Methyloferula stellata AR4: one gene and its partner. The main gene of each other region encodes a partner of the protein of the gene in region 2 in a complex. Links are inferred from orthologs where the notes say so. Each region holds a gene or a part of one and is shown on either strand. Other genes may lie near its edges.

What was found.
Region 1: the proteins of A3OQ_RS0112050 (region 2) and smc are in contact, whole or in part, in a crystal structure (PDB 3ZGX), measured with the Bacillus subtilis proteins. The link is inferred for Methyloferula stellata AR4 from one-to-one orthologs.

The regions. Positions count from the first base shown.
Region 1 is NZ_ARWA01000001.1:3,482,815-3,487,116, reverse strand. The notes cover bases 263-4,255. They hold smc (chromosome segregation protein SMC), read right to left. Parts: upstream 3,919-4,255; coding sequence 463-3,918; downstream 263-462. Other genes in these bases: A3OQ_RS0117190 (hypothetical protein), read right to left, coding at 4,046-4,255; A3OQ_RS0117200 (alpha/beta fold hydrolase), read right to left, coding at 263-288. Also shown: more of A3OQ_RS0117200, read right to left, coding at 1-262; more of A3OQ_RS0117190, read right to left, coding at 4,256-4,302. UniProt on the Bacillus subtilis protein: Required for chromosome condensation and partitioning.
Region 2 is NZ_ARWA01000001.1:2,445,860-2,449,067, reverse strand. Bases 310-3,208 are described here. They hold A3OQ_RS0112050 (segregation and condensation protein A), read right to left. Parts: upstream 2,209-3,208; coding sequence 1,411-2,208; downstream 310-1,410. Other genes in these bases: nagZ (beta-N-acetylhexosaminidase), read right to left, coding at 2,257-3,208; scpB (SMC-Scp complex subunit ScpB), read right to left, coding at 566-1,375; A3OQ_RS0112060 (calcium:cation antiporter), read left to right, coding at 310-345. Outside these bases: more of A3OQ_RS0112060, read left to right, coding at 1-309. UniProt on the Bacillus subtilis protein: Participates in chromosomal partition during cell division. May act via the formation of a condensin-like complex containing Smc and ScpB that pull DNA away from mid-cell into both cell halves.

The DNA of each region.
Region 1 (4,302 bases), 1.0 Mb from region 2 along the record:
CGGGACACCGATCAACAAAAGCGACTCGATCCGGCTTGGGCACCTGTCCGCGACAGCCCGCATCACAAGCCCGCCGAAGCTGAATCCGATGAGATGCACGCGACGATTGGGTTGCGCCAACACAGCCTCTAGCACCGCGTCGACCGCCGCTTCGAACCGGCCAAACAGCGTATAGAGCTTGACGTGCTTGACCTCGAAGCCGGCGCTCTCCAAGGCGTCGCCAATCGGCGCGAGCTCATAATGGTGGCCGAGCCAGCCATGAGCGAGAATGACCCGCGCCTTGCGCATGGGCACGAATGACCTCATTGATTGGATGAACGAAGGAGCTCTACCTGATCCCTCACTTTCCCTCAAACCCTCGTCCTTCGAGACGCTTGCCACAGCCCGTTGCTCGCGACGGGCGTCGCTTCGCAATGCCCTATGGCAAGCTCCTCAGGATGAGGGTTTGGGGCGGCGGTGCCTTTAACCCGCTTCCAGATAGCGCTCGGCTTCCGCGAGATCGACCGACACAAGCTGGCTGACGCCACGCTCGGCCATGGTCACACCGAAGAGCCTGTCCATGCGCGCCATGGTGATCGGATTATGCGTGATCGTGACGAAGCGTGTTTCGGTCCGCTTGCTCATTTCATCGAGCAGATTGCAGAAACGCTCGACATTGGCGTCGTCGAGCGGCGCGTCGACCTCGTCGAGCACGCAGATCGGCGAGGGATTGGTGAGAAACACGGCGAAGATGAGCGACATGGCCGTCAAAGCCTGTTCGCCGCCGGAGAGCAGCGTCATGACCTGCGGTTTCTTGCCGGGCGGACAGGCGAGGATTTCGAGCCCGGCTTCGAGCGGATCGTCCGACTCGACCAATTGCAGCTCCGCCGCGCCGCCGCCGAAGAGGCTCGTAAAAAGCTCCTTGAAATGCGCATTGACCGTATCGAAAGCCGCGAACAGCCGCTCGCGGCCTTCCTTGTTGAGGCTTTGGATCGCGGTCCGTAAGCGGCGGATCGCCTCGATGAGATCGTCTTTTTCGGTCGTAAGCCCTTGCTTCGACGTATCGACCTCGTTCAATTCCTCTTCGGCGCGCAGATTGACGGCACCGAGCCGCTCGCGGTCGTGCTTGAGCGTCTCAAGCCGCTTTTCGGTCGCCTCGGCGCCGGGCAGATCCGCACCCGGCGCGACACCTGCGAGTGCGGAAAGATCGTCGGGCTGGCATTCGAGATCATGCGCGATGGCGTGCAGGATTTCTTCAAGCCTTTGGCGCGCGGCCTCGAGCCTCGTCTCGCTGCGGGCCTTGTCTTCGCGCGCGGTACCCATGGCCTCAAGCGCGGCGCGCGCCTGTTTGTCGGCCTCGTTGAGATGCGTTTCGGCCTTGGCCCTTTGATCGGATGCGCGCCTGCAAATCTCTTCGGCGGCGGCGATATTGTTCATCAAGACGCGACGCACGCGGATATATTCGTCCGGCGCTTCGATGAGCTTCAAATGTTCTTCCGTCGCCTCTGCGAGCCTTGCGTCGACTTCGGCGATCTGGCCGGTCGCGCGCTCGCGCCGCGCCTCCCAGGACTGACGGTCGGCGGCGATCGATTCCATCCGCTTGACGCGCGCTTGCGCCTCCCGCAACAGCGCCTGATGGTCGGCACGCGCTTGCGTCACTTGAGCGCGATGTTCGGCGGCAATCGCGCGCGCCGCATCGAGCTGAGCCTTGAGTTCGGCGCCGGCCACGAGGCTTTCCTGTTCGGCATCGAGGCGGGCGCGTTTTTCGCGTGCCTCTTCGCAATTGGCGGCGAGCCGCGTCTCGGATTCGGCCAGAGCCGAGATCCGTGCCGTCGCCTCGGTGTGACGGCGCTCGGCGGCGAGCATTTTTTCGCGTGCGCTGTCGGCTTCGCGGGTGGCGTTCTTAAAGGCTTGGCGCGCCTCATTGTCCCGCGCCGAAGCACCGCGCAGGTGAGCTTGCGCTTCTTCTTCCTGCACCTTGAGAGCTTCGGCCGCACGACGCGCGGCTTCGGCCTCCTGTTTCAGATCGCCGAGACGGTTCTTTTCGACGAGCCGTCTTGCCGCGGGAGTCGGCGCTTCGGCCGCCTGCGTAAACCCGTCCCAGCGCCAGAGATCGCCTTCCTTCGAGACGAGCCTTTGACCTGGCCGCAACTGATCGCGAAGCACAGGCCCCGACGCGCGCGACACGACGCCAATCTGCGCCAAGCGGCGTTGCAGGGCAGGGGGCGCCTGAACGAGACTCGAGAGTGCTTGTACGCCTTCCGGCAAAGCCGGATCGTCCTCATGCGCGATCAGCGCCCAGTGCGCCGGTGCGGCACCATTGGTCGATGCGTCGAGATCGTCGCCGAGCGCCGCGCCGAGCGCCGCCTCATAGCCCTTTTCGACGCTGATTTCGTCGGTGACCGGCGGCCAGAATGAGCCGCTGCCCGCGGTCAGAAGCTTCGAGAGGGTTGCAGCTTCGGTCTCGAGCTTTTGCGCCTTGCGTTCGGCCTCGGCCAAAGGCGTGCGAGCGCGCGCTTCGGCCTCACGCGCTTCCACGTGAGCGGCCTCGGCGTCGGTCGCTTCCGCCTCACAGGCTTGCAGGAATTCAAGAGCCTCTTCATGCGCCGCGGCCAAGGCCGGCCGATCGTCGACGCGTTCGAGTTCGGCCCGCAGGGTGTCGAGTTCCTGGCGCGCCTTGTTCAAGTCGGCTTCAAGCCGTTCGAGACGTTGCGTCTCGTCGCGCAAGGCGGCTTCGAGCGCGGTCCTCCGCGCGGCGACATCCGAATAGAGGCTTTGTGCCTCGGCCAGAGCTTTTTCGGAGAGAGCGAGCGCGGCTTCGGCCTCCGCCGCTTTAGCCTCGGCCGCGTAGGTCAGATCGCCGTCGCTGCTATCGGCGGAGGTCAGTTCGATCTCCTCAGCCGCCAGCCGCGCGAGCACTTGGGCCGCGTCGTCGATCGCCGCGGTTTCGCGTGCGAGATCGCCTTTCATCTGCGTGATGCGGCGTTCGAGTTCCGCGATGCGGCTCTTGGTGCGCTTTTCTTCGCCGTCGAGCGTTTCACGGGCGACGACCAGCTTTTGCATTTCGCCGCCGGCCGTGGCTTCGGCCTCGCGCAGGCCCGGAAGATCATGCGCGGCGATCGCCTGAAGCCTTGCGGCCTCCGCCTGAAGCCGCGTGCGCTCGGCAACCTCGCGCACATCGGCTTCGAGCTTGTGTTCGGAGGCCGCGAGATTGTTCCGTGCATCCGTATGATGGATCAAGGCGAGCAAAGCTTCATGCTTGCGGATGTCGCCCGCGAGCCCGCGATAGCGGATCGCCTGTTTCGCCTGCTTCTTGAGACTGTCGCTCTGCGCCTCGATCTGCTTCAAGACGTCGTCGAGCCGTGTGAGATTATCTTCCGCCGCCTTGAGGCGCAGTTCGGCTTCGGCGCGGCGCGAGTGAAGGCCGGAAATGCCGGCGGCTTCCTCGAGAATGCGGCGGCGCGACTGAGGCTTCGCCGCGATAATCTCGGCGATCATGCCTTGCCGCACCATGGAAGGCGAGCGCGAGCCGGTCGAGGCGTCGGCGAAGAGCAATTGCACATCGCGGGCGCGCACTTCGCGGCCATTGATGCGATAGGTCGAACCTTCCTCGCGCTCGATCTGGCGGGTGATCTCGAGGCTCTCGGCATCGTTGAAATGCGCCGGCGCGGTGCGGTCCGCATTGTCGAGCACGAGGCTGACCTCGGCCATATTGCGTGCCGGGCGTCCACCGCTGCCGGAAAAGATGACGTCATCCATGCCGGAGGCGCGCATGTTCTTGGAGGAGTTTTCCCCCATGACCCAGCGCAAAGCTTCGACCAGATTGGATTTACCGCAGCCGTTCGGGCCTATAATGCCGGTCAACCCCGATTCGATCATGAAATCAGTGGGTTCAACGAAGCTTTTGAAGCCGACCAGGCGAAGCCGGTTGAATTTCATGCAGGGTAGCCCTCATGGCTGATTCGATTGCGCATCTATAGCAAGGGGAGAGGAGGGGTAAGCGCAAGCTATTGTTGCCACTTTGGCAAAATCGTCCACGACTTGTGGATTTGCGAGCAACTAGCCCTTACCAAGTCTGGCGTAGAACCCAAACGCCATCGATATAATCGAAAAGCGCGGTATTGCGACCGGCGCCGCGGCCGCCGCGCTCATAATAAAGGTACAAATGGCAATCTCTCTGCGTCGCCGAAATGAATCGTTTTGAGAGAAGGCCTTCTTCGCCGGGCGCAATGGCGTCGGTTGCCTGAAATGGCTCACCGGTATCAGCCATTTCAAATCCAAGCGATGCCAAGATACCCTGGGGTAGCTCAGCCTTATGCTTGA
Region 2 (3,208 bases):
GCTCCGGCGGTGCTCGGCGGTGTGATCATGGCGGTTCTCGTTGCAACGCCGGAAGCCATCGGCGCCGTCCGCGCGGCCGTTGCCAACCATTTGCAGCGGTCGGTGAACATCTTTCTGGGCTCGGTGCTCTCGACCATCGGGCTGACCGTGCCGGGGATTTTGATCGTCAGCCATGTCACCGGCCGCGATATCACGCTTGGCCTTGAGCACACAGATTTTCTCATGCTGCTATTGACGCTCGCCGTCAGCGTCGTGACCTTTGCGAGCGGCCGCACCAACGTCCTGCAAGGCGCGGTGCATCTCATCCTCTTCATGGCGTTTTTCATGCTCATTTTTGAGCATTGAAAAACCGCTGGTTTAGGATCAGGACTCAATCATCGAGCCGTGAGCCAACGGGCGTGCTCTGCACGCCCGTCGAAAAGAATAAAGACGCCCGGCTGAAGGCCGGCTTATGGCTCCGAAGCAATCCATGCCATTGTCTGAGCGGGCTGCCTCTGGATTGCTTCGCTTCGCTCGCAATGACGCTCCTCAGGTCACGATGAAGTCCTGACCCCGGATCGTGCTTCTAATCTTCGATCTCGCCGTCGTCGTCTTCGAGCGGCTTGTCATTGAAATCGTCGCCCTCGCCGTCGCCCTCTTCCGGCTCTTGCTCGCGCTCCGGATCAGGCTGGTCGATGTCGAGCAAGGGCTCCAGGGCTTCGTCTTCGAGCGGATCTTCGTCCGCGGTCAAAGCCAGATCGTCGTTCGGCAGCGGAATCTGGAATTCCTTCGGCAGGCGGCCGTCGAAAAGCCCGGCCCCTTTCAGCTCTTCGAGGCCCGGCAGATCGCCGATCGCTTCGAGGCCGAAATGCAATAGGAAAGTCTCGGTCGTTGCATAAGTGACAGGGCGTCCCGGCGCTTTGCGGCGACCGCGCAGACGCACCCAGCCGGTTTCGAGCAACAGATCGAGCGTGCCTTTTGAAATGCCGACGCCGCGAATATCCTCGATCTCGGCGCGCGTCACAGGCTGATGATAAGCGACGATCGCAAGCGTCTCGAGTGCCGCGCGGGAGAGTTTCTTCGGCTCGGTTTCGGTCCGCGACAAAAGCCAGCCGAGATCCGCCGCCGTGCGGAACATCCACTTATGACCCACCCGCACGAGATTGACGCCGCGCGCGGCATAATCCTGCTTCAATTGCGCCAGCACCTGCGAAACGGCGATGCCATTGGGCATGCGCCTGGCGATCTCGCCTTCGTCCAGAAGATCAGCCGCGGCAAACAGCATGGCTTCCGCGATGCGGATGGCCTCGCCAAAAAGCGCGTCAGAGGACTCAGATTCGTTCTCGATCTTCGTTTCACCTTCAAGGTGCGGAAACAATCTTGCGATCTCGCCCAAAAATCTCTCCTCCAAAACTTAACCGCCGAGTGCCATCAAACCGGTGCCGCATCCACCACACGCGGCGCACTCTTGATCCAGATCGGGGCGAAGGCCCGGTCCTGTCTGATCGCGACCGTACCCTCCTTGACCATTTCGAGCATGGCCGACAAAGCCGAGGCGCGAACCGTGCGCCGCATCTCGGGCGTCGTGCAATATTCGATGAGATAGGAATCAAGCGACGTCCAGTCCAAGGCCTGACCGGCGAGCTTCTCAAGCGCCGCTCGCGCCTCGATCAGCGACCAGACCAAGCGCTTTGGCATATGCATGGTCGAGAGCGCCTGTTTCTGTCTTTGCCGTGCATAGGCGGACAGAAGATCGTAGAGGCTCACCTGCCAAAACGTGGTCGAGATGATGTTGAGCTGCTCGGGCTGGCCGCGGCGGAAGACATCGCGATCGAGGCGCGGCCGGTTGACGAGCGCATCGGCCGCGGCGCGGATCGCCTCCAGCCTTTGCAGGCGCAACGCGAGCGCTTCGGCAAGCTCGGTACCGTCGGGCTCCGCATCTTGCGGACCTTGCGGCAGCAAAAGCCTGGATTTCAGATAGGCAAGCCACGCCGCCATGACGAGATAATCGGCGGCGAGTTCGAGCCGCACGCGCCGCGCCTCGGCGATGAAGGAGAGATATTGATCGGCAAGCGCCAGGACCGAGATTTTGTGCAGATCGACCTTCTGCCGGCGCGCAAGATCGAGCAAAAGGTCGAGCGGCCCTTCGAAACCGTCGAGATCGACCAGAAAAGCAGCCTCGCCTTCGCTCTTGATTTGCTCTTGTTCGTCGAACGGCAGGTCCGCCACCGAATCAATCTCCTAACGCATGGTTACTTTATCGGAATCATGGCCCGATCAAGCGGTGATCGCAAGCTCGGCTTCGATCGCTTTCCAGGCGTCCACAGGATCGAAATCGCCCGCGGCAGGCTTGCCGCCGAGCCTGGCCATGGCGGCGTCCGCCCGTTCCAGAGCTTTGCCTTCGAGCAGAGGCGTGCCGGCGGCGACGGCGCGCGCCTCTTGCAGGTCGCCGTTGCAATGAAGCGCTATGTCGACGCCTGCCGCGAAAAGGCCCTCGGCCCGGTCGCGAAATGAGCCTTTCAGCGCGCGCATCGAGAGATCGTCGCTGATCAACAGCCCGTCGAAGCCGATTTCATGCCGGATGATCGTCTCGACGACCAGAGGCGAGAGTGTCGCGGGCCGCTCGGGATCGAGCGCCTCATAGACGACATGCGCAGTCATCGCGGCGGGCAGATCCGCGTTTGCCTTGAACGGCGCGAAATCGCTTTGCCTCAAAGCTTCGACCGGCACCGTTACGATCGGCAGTTCCATATGGCTGTCGGCCATGGCGCGGCCGTGGCCCGGCACATGTTTCATCACCGGCAGCACATGGCCATCGAGCAGCCCTTCGGCCGCAGCTCGGCCGAGCGTCGCCACGGTCTCGGGCGTATCGCCATAGGCGCGGTCGCCAATGACGCTATGGCTGCCCGGCACCGGCACATCGAGCACCGGCAGACAATCGACCGTGATGCCAAGTTCCCGGAGATCATGCGCCATGATCCGCGCGGCGCCGCGCACGAGCTTGGCTTGCCGGTCGAGCGGCAGACGCGTCTGCCCGAAGCGGAAAGCCGGCGGATAGGTCCGCCAATGCGGCGGCCCGAGGCGCTGGACCCTTCCGCCTTCCTGATCGATGAGGATCGCGGCATGGTCGCGGCCGAGACAATCGGCGAAAGCGTCGGCAAGCGCCTTCACTTGCGCGGGTGTGTCGATGTTTCGCTTGAAGAGAATAAGACCGAAAGGCTCAGTCTCA